2 regions of the Halomonas qaidamensis genome follow, and region 1 is predicted to be linked to the other one. Evidence: predicted binding sites of a transcription regulator. Region 1 holds the regulator's gene; the other holds the start of a gene.
The links. The regulator FNR, encoded in region 1, switches genes on or off when oxygen is low (the NO sensors DNR and NnrR bind a similar motif). The targets are predictions, from matches to a motif close to TTGATNTANATCAA.
Positions count from the first base shown of each region.

Region 2: the regulator FNR is predicted to act here: its motif matches at 1,576-1,589, upstream of K1Y77_RS06295 (OmpW/AlkL family protein).

Region 1 is NZ_CP080627.1:2,988,338-2,992,214, reverse strand. It holds gene K1Y77_RS13565 (3'-5' exonuclease family protein) at 1-117, shown strand, start outside; gene ttcA (tRNA 2-thiocytidine(32) synthetase TtcA) at 184-1,152, shown strand; gene fnr (fumarate/nitrate reduction transcriptional regulator Fnr) at 1,149-1,901, opposite strand; gene hemN (oxygen-independent coproporphyrinogen III oxidase) at 1,960-3,402, opposite strand; gene K1Y77_RS13545 (sulfite exporter TauE/SafE family protein) at 3,529-3,877, opposite strand, start outside.
Region 2 is NZ_CP080627.1:1,339,007-1,342,883, forward strand. It holds gene K1Y77_RS06285 (DUF3549 family protein) at 1-56, opposite strand, end outside; gene K1Y77_RS06290 (YqcC family protein) at 342-674, shown strand; gene K1Y77_RS06295 (OmpW/AlkL family protein) at 831-1,457, opposite strand; gene putP (sodium/proline symporter PutP) at 1,753-3,243, opposite strand; gene putA (bifunctional proline dehydrogenase/L-glutamate gamma-semialdehyde dehydrogenase PutA) at 3,394-3,877, opposite strand, start outside.

The DNA.
Region 1 (3,877 bases):
GAAGCATTAGCTTGCTGGCAAATGCCAGTTTTCCAATGGATCGGCGTATTGGGGGATGCAACGGCGAGTGCTCTTTTGTATCTACGTTTGCAACGTGAGGCAGCTCGGCACGTTTAGCGTATTATTCCTATTAACGTTGAATTAGCCCGTTTATGTTGGGTGCAGGGAACGAGTATTGTTAGAATGCCCGCTGCTTCTTCTACCATCGGCAGTGCCCACATTATGCTATCACCTGATTATTTTGATCCCGCAGCGTCTGAAAATACTTCTGCAGACAAGTGTTCTGTTGATCACCTTCAGGCGCAGTCCGACCATCACGATGCTAAGCAGAAGCGTGAATTCAATAAGCTGCAAAAGCGCTTACGGCGAGAAGTCGGCAATGCCATTATTGACTATCAGATGATTGGTGAAGGTGACAAGGTGATGGTGTGCCTGTCTGGTGGCAAAGATAGCTATACGATGCTGGAAATACTGCTCAACCTACAGCGAAATGCACCGGTTAACTTCTCTTTGGTCGCTGTCAATATGGATCAAAAGCAGCCAGATTTTCCAGAGCATGTGCTGCCCCAGTATTTGGATAAATTGGGTGTTGAGTACCACATTCTAGAGCGTGATACGTATTCAGTGGTGAAAGAGAAAACCCCAGAGGGCAAAACGACCTGTGCGCTTTGTTCTCGATTAAGGCGTGGTTCACTTTATGGTTTTGCTGAAGAGATTGGTGCGACAAAAATTGCGTTAGGGCATCATCGTGAAGACATTTTGGAAACACTGTTTCTAAATATGTTCTTTGGAGGCACTTTAAAAGCAATGCCACCTAAGCTTTTGTCAGATGATGGCAAAAATATTGTCATTCGACCCCTTGCCTACTGCAAAGAGGCTGATATTGTGGAATTTTCCAGGCTAATGGAATTCCCCATTATTCCTTGTAACTTGTGTGGCTCTCAGCCCAATCTTCAGCGACAAATTGTAAAAGATATGTTGGCCGAATGGGATAAAAAGCACCCAGGGCGTCTAGAAAGCATGTTCAAAGCGGTGACCAATGTGGCGCCTTCACAGCTAGCAGATCGCCAGCTGTTTGACTTTACAGGGCTAGAAGCCAAGCAGGCGGCGCTGATGGAGCGCCGTATTCAAACGCTTAGCGTTGAGTCTTAGCGTAGAGCAGTCGGCTGCTCTTCTTCTTCAGCCAGTGTAATAAGACGCTGCATATCTAAAATATTAACCTCGCGCCCCGAAACTGCGACCACTTCTTGCTGTTGAAAGCGACTAAGAATTCGGCTGACCGTTTCTACCGCTAAGCCTAAGTAATTACCAATGTCTGCGCGGGACATAGAAAGCCTGAAGCTGTAAGGCGAGTACCCGCGCCGGCGAAAACGGTCTGAAAGCGTGACTAAAAAGCTGGCCAAGCGCTGATCGGCAGTTTTGCGTGATAACAAGCGCATCATGCGCCGATCGTCTCGCAGCTCTTTACTCATACTGCGATATAGCTGTCCACGCAGTTCCGGAAGTTCTTCAGAAAGTAGATCCAAACGATCAAACGGAATTTCGCACACTGTGGTAGTTTCCAGGGCAATCACGCTACCGGGGTAGTGCTCTTCATCGATGCCGTCCAATCCGACCAGTTCACTGGGCAGGTAGAAATTTGTCAGTTGATCGTTGCCATTACCTTCGCTGGTCACCTGTTTTAGACTGCCTGAGCGAACGGCATACACACTGGTAAAACGGTCGCCCTGACGAAACAGTGGCTCGCCTTTTTTGAGTGGTGCACGGCGACGGATGATCGCATCAAACTGGCTCATGTCTTCAAGTTCTAATGCGAGCGGTAGACACAGTGAGCTTAAGCTACAAGTTTGGCAGCGTGCTTCTTGCAACAGTGAGCGTCGTTGGCTGACGGGGTGTGGCATATCATTCTCCCTTTCTCGTTAGCCATGATAGGCCCTGGGGCAAGACGTCTCAAGAAGCTTACACAATCTTTGAGTAGCGTTGGGTCGACTGATCCGCGAGGCGAGCATCAAAGGCCATTGCTAGATGGCGAATCAACAGCCGACCAATAGGGGTGGCGCTAATCATTTGCTGATGAAAAGTGACTAATCCATCTTGTTCAGCGTTACGCAGCTGTTCAAGAGCAGTGGAAAAATAGTCGCTAGCATCAATGTTCCAACGCTTTCCTATGGCTGCTAAATCAATGCACATATCGCACATTAGCCGCTCAATGACGTCTCTGCGTATTAGGTCGTCCTTATTTAACCTTAATCCTTTGACGGTTGCCAGCCTACCTTGATCTAAAGATGTTTCGTATTGATCAAGCTGAGTCGGATTTTGTGCGTAAACATCGTCAATCCGTGAAATGGCGGAGACGCCTAATCCAACTAAATCGCACTGTGCATGGCTAGAGTAACCCTGAAAATTGCGCTGCAAGGTTCCGTTGCGCTGAGCAATTGCAAGACTATCATCTGGGCGCGCAAAGTGATCCATCCCGATATGCACATAGCCTGCGTTAGTTAGCATCTCAATGGTGGTATGCAATATTGCCAGCTTCTCGTCAGCGTTGGGGAGGTCTGCTTCATTGATACGTCGCTGAGGGGCAAAACGGGTGGGCATATGGGCATAGTTAAATACTGACAGGCGGGCAGGATTTAATTCGATAATCTGGCCCAGTGTTTCAGCAAAGCTTTTTTCCGTTTGAAAGGGCAGCCCATAGATTAAATCAAGATTGAGCGAGCGAAAGCCAAGGCGGTGCGCTTCTTCCATGAGTGTTTCAGTAAGCACCCGGGGCTGCACACGGTTAATCGCTTTTTGTACCTGCGGGTTTAAATCCTGTACGCCCAGGCTTAAGCGGTTAAAGCCAAGCGACTGCAAATGGCGCAGGGTAAAGACGTCTGCTTCGCGGGGATCAATTTCAATCGCGTAATCGCGGTCCGCTGAACCAGATAAACCAAAACGGGCGTCGAGGCGATCAATCAGGTCTCCCATTTGTGCTAAAGAAAGAAACGTGGGAGTACCACCGCCCCAATGCAACTGCTGAACTGGGCGCGATGTGTCTAAATGGCGTGCAGTCAGCACCATCTCTCGATCTAGCCGGGATAGGTAAGGCTCGGCAAGAGCGGTATTCTTCGTTGCAATCTTATTGCATGCACAGTAGAAGCAAATTTTTCGACAAAACGGTACATGTACATACAGGGAAAGCGGTCGGCGGCTTGCATTACTGCGTTCTAACGCCTGGGTAAAGTCAGCGGTGCCAAACTGCTCATGAAACGCAAGCGCCGTCGGGTAGGAGGTGTAACGCGGGCCACTTTTGTCGTAACGCCACAGTAGCGCTTCATTCCAGGCAGTTGCGCTAGGTACTTCAGTGGGTGTTGATGAGAACGATGTTGATGAGAAGGCAGCAGTAGCATGGGCTGACATGATGAACGCTCCAAAGTGAAAAGTAAGCGATGTAATCAAATTGAGCGATGTCGCTCAGCTGTTGATCCTTATGCTAGTGCAGTGGCACTTTGAAAGCGTTGAGCTATATCAAGCTATGGGGGCTGCTTAATGCGCAGTGTAAGGTGCTAGAGACCACAGCTGCCAAAGTGCAAAGCCAATGATTGACAGTGCGGCAATGCTGCGAGTGGCAGGGTGACGAATTAAATGGCTCAGCTGCTGTGCTGCTAGGCCGGTTGCCAGCAAGGCAGGTAGGGTGCCGAGGCCAAAAGCCCCCATTAGAAGAGCACCGTCGATTGGGTCTGCAATGGCTAGGCTCCAAGCTAGCATTGAATAAACTAAACCGCAGGGTAACCAGCCCCAAAGTGCGCCAAGGGCGAAGGCTTGAGGAAGATGCACAACCGGCATCAGGCGTCTTCCCACCGGTTCTATATAACGCCAAAGATATCGTCCGACT
Region 2 (3,877 bases), 1.6 Mb from region 1:
GAAACGTCTGCGCCGCTACGTGTAAAAAATTCATCAAGTGTCTGGATTGGTTGCATGACATCCTTCCGCGTTTCAAGCCTGCACTCTACCTTGCTGTTATGTCACTGTCAGCCGCAAACGCTGAATAATCCGCGCTTTATTATTAAAGTGGTTAAAAATTGCGCAACTTAGTGTAACCCGCGTGGGAGTAACGCTAGCGACATCTTTCCATAGTTTATCCACAGCCTCTTGCAGGTTTTCTGTGAATCTGTGAATAACGCATAAATTCCGCTAGGCAGTTGGCAACTTACTCACAGGACTGGGATAATAGATGCCTACTGATCTAAATGAAAAAGGTATTTATGAGCGTCCATCAACAGCTTCAAACCGCGCTTCTTGAGCTTGAAGCCACTATGAAGGCCGCAAACTTATGGCGTATGCCAACGCCAGAGGCCTCTGCCTTTGCTAGTGAACAACCTTTCTGCATCGATACGATGTCGTTGCCTCAATGGATTCGCTTTGTGTTTATTGCTCGACTAAATGCAATGATTGAAGCCCAATCCGCTATGCCTGCTAAGTGTGATGTAGCACCGGCAGTGGCTGCTTATTTAATGCAGGAAAAGGTTCGTGCCAGCGACCAACTACTGGTTGTTAGAGCCGTCGAAAGGATTGATCAGATTGTGACTGACAACTAGTTCGCGATATTCCACTGAACAGTGGCTGAGCTGAATGTTAATGCACAATCTTTATTCAAAATGACGGCAACACCAAAGATAATGCCCAGCACCGTGAACGGTACTGGGCATTTTTCATACGATGACACGGCTAGCAGAAATCGTTTGCACTCAGAGTTAGAAGCGGTAGCTTAAGCCGCCCATTACCACCAGCGGATCGATCTCTACTGTGCCTGCTGCGGCACCATTAACAGTTGCGTCAGTGTCGATATCGATGTACCACGCTGCCGCGTTTAGTGCCCAGTTCTCATCGATAAGTAAATCGATACCCACTTGAGCCGCGGCGCCCCAAGAGTCGTCCAGCTCCAACTCGCCAATCGCTAGCTCTTCGTCAGAGAAAAAGGTGTAGTTAATACCTGCACCGACATAGGGCTGGACACGCGCTTCAGTACCACCTAACGGGTAGTACTGCAGCGTTAACGTGGGGGGAAGGTGTTTGGTAGAAGCGAGATTGTCGCCGTTTAGCGCAATATCGTGTTCAAACGGCAGGGCAGCCAGTAGCTCGATGCCCACCTTATCGTGGAAGCGGTAACCCAGGGTAAAGGCGAAGTCGGTTTTATCTTGAACATCAACCGCGAATGCGCCGCCAGCTAATGAGCCGTTGTCGCTTGTTGGTTCCACTTTGGCAACGCCCACGCGAGTAAAGAAATCGCCAGCGCCGTAAGCTAAAACTTGGCCGCTTGCCATCAGTGTGGCCGCTGCGAGTCCAGTGGCAACCAGTGTTGAAAGAGAGTTATGGCGCATAGCGTTGCTCCTGACCGTTTACGTGGGTCGTTACAATTGAGTGAGAGTGGTTAACGTGGACTGTTTAATAGAAACGTAAACCATACAAGAAGTGTATCGGGCAGAAGAAGGCAGGTTATTGACCTAGGGCAAAGAGCGATAAAAAGACCTGCAAAAATAGCAGAAAAAGCCACAGGGAGGCGTGAGGTTAGGTAGTTAAGATATTACTTAGAGCCTTCCGTGTCGGTGTGAGCGACACGGAAAGCACACAGGGCCATATTAACGATGATTAGGCTTATGTGTAATTAACGCTCGTCTAGCGATCGATATGCTGATATTCACCCGAATCAGCTGTTGCATTGCTCACCACTAGGATGGCAATGAAGGAAGCGATGAAGCCAGGGATGATTTCATAGATGCCAGGGCCGCCCATAAATTCGCCATTCCAGCCTAATGCAATCCAGATCATGACGGTTGCCGCACCTACTACCATACCTGCGATAGCACCATTGCCGTTTGTACGTGGCCACATTAGCGATAAGATAATCAGTGGCCCAAACGCCGCACCGAAGCCAGCCCAGGCGTTACTGACTAGTCCTAAAACCTGAGAGTTTTCATCAGCTGCAATAATTGCCGCCACAATGCCCACCAGTACTACGCAGACACGGCCAACGGCTACACACTGCTGCTCAGAGGCACTCTTGTGTAGGAACAAACGATAAAAGTCTTCGGTTAGCGATGAAGAGGCCACCAGTAGCTGGCTAGAAACGGTGCTCATGATGGCAGCGAGCAGTGCTGCATATAGGAAGCCAGTAATCAGTGGGTGAAACAGCAGATTTGCCAGAACGATAAAAATCGTTTCGGGATCCTCGATATCCAGACCGTTACGGATGGCATAAGCCCGGCCAAATATCCCCAGTGAAACAGCGCCAATGAGTGAAATCAGCATCCAACCCATACCAATGTTGCGGGCAATAGGAACATCCTTCAATGTCCGAATAGCCATGAAGCGCACAATAATGTGCGGTTGTCCGAAATAGCCAAGCCCCCAGGTAACGGCAGATAACCAGCCGATGAACGTTAGTCCTGACGTCCAGGATAAGAGGGTAGGGTCGACTTCATTAAGTGTCTGTGATGCCTGAGAGAACCCGCCGCCACCTTCACCAAACAGCACCACTGCTGGCATGATGACCAAGGCTAGCATCATAATGCAGCCCTGCACGAAGTCGGTCATGCTCACAGCGAGGAAGCCACCGACCACCGTATAAATAAGCACGACACCAAGAGTAATCATGACCCCCATGCCGTAGTTACTCATGTCACCGAAGTTATAGATGCCGGAAAATGCGCTTTCAAATAGTTTGCCGCCAGCGACTAAGCCTGATGCTGTATAAACTGAGAAGAAAACAACAATCACGATAGCAGACACCATGCGCAGGGAAAGCGCACGTGTCGGGAAGCGGTTCGCAAGAAAGGCTGGAATGGTAATCGCATTACCGTAGTGAACGGTTTGCTCACGCAGGCGCGGGGCGACCAGAATCCAGTTGAACAACGCCCCTACGAGCAAGCCAATCCCGATCCAGGCTGACCCCAATCCCGATACGAACATTGCCCCTGGCAAGCCCAATAGCAACCAGCCGCTCATATCTGACGCCCCTGCCGATAGTGCCGCTACTTTGGGGCTGAGGGTGCGGCCGCCCAGCATATAATCTTCAGAGGAAGAGGTAGAGGTGCGCATGGCATAAATGCCAATGGCGACCATGAGCAAAAAATAAGCAATGAGACTGATCCAAACACCGATAGCCATGAAAGTTCTCCCATTCGTCAGGATGGAGCTAGCGCCAACAGGTGCGCGCTTGTTTTTGTTAATGAGACGCCCGTGCGGGCGTCTCCCGGTAGAACATTGGCTTTACCGACGTTCAGTAATGAAAGGAAACGTCGATAAAGCTGGTGGGGCTTATTCAGCCGTTGCCAACAGACTAGCGTTACCACCCGCCGCGGTCGTGTCGATGCACAAGTGGCGTTCAACCACGTAGCGATCCGGTGAAAGGGGCTGGATTTCGAGCGGCACGATAGCACCGTCGCGTTTGGCAAGCGCAATACGCAGTTCATGGGTCCAGTCGCTTTTGCCAGCTGCGGCCACCGCTGCAATGCCTTTGACTTCACTTAGCGTCTCGGCTGTGATGCTCCCGTCTAGCCCAATGACCGGTGCTCCGGCATCCATCAGCGGCTGAATAGCTTGAGATGCACCTGACACGATCACTACTGCCGAACAGCCTGCACCAAGTGCCTGCACTGCTTGGGCAACAGCGATATCCAAGGTCGGCCCGAGACACAGAACCGCTCCCTTCGGATACATCGCCAAACGATTGCTTTCCCCTGTTGGCCCAGGAAGGGTCTGCGGCGTCATATCGAGAGCCGCCGTCTCATTCAGCGCCCGG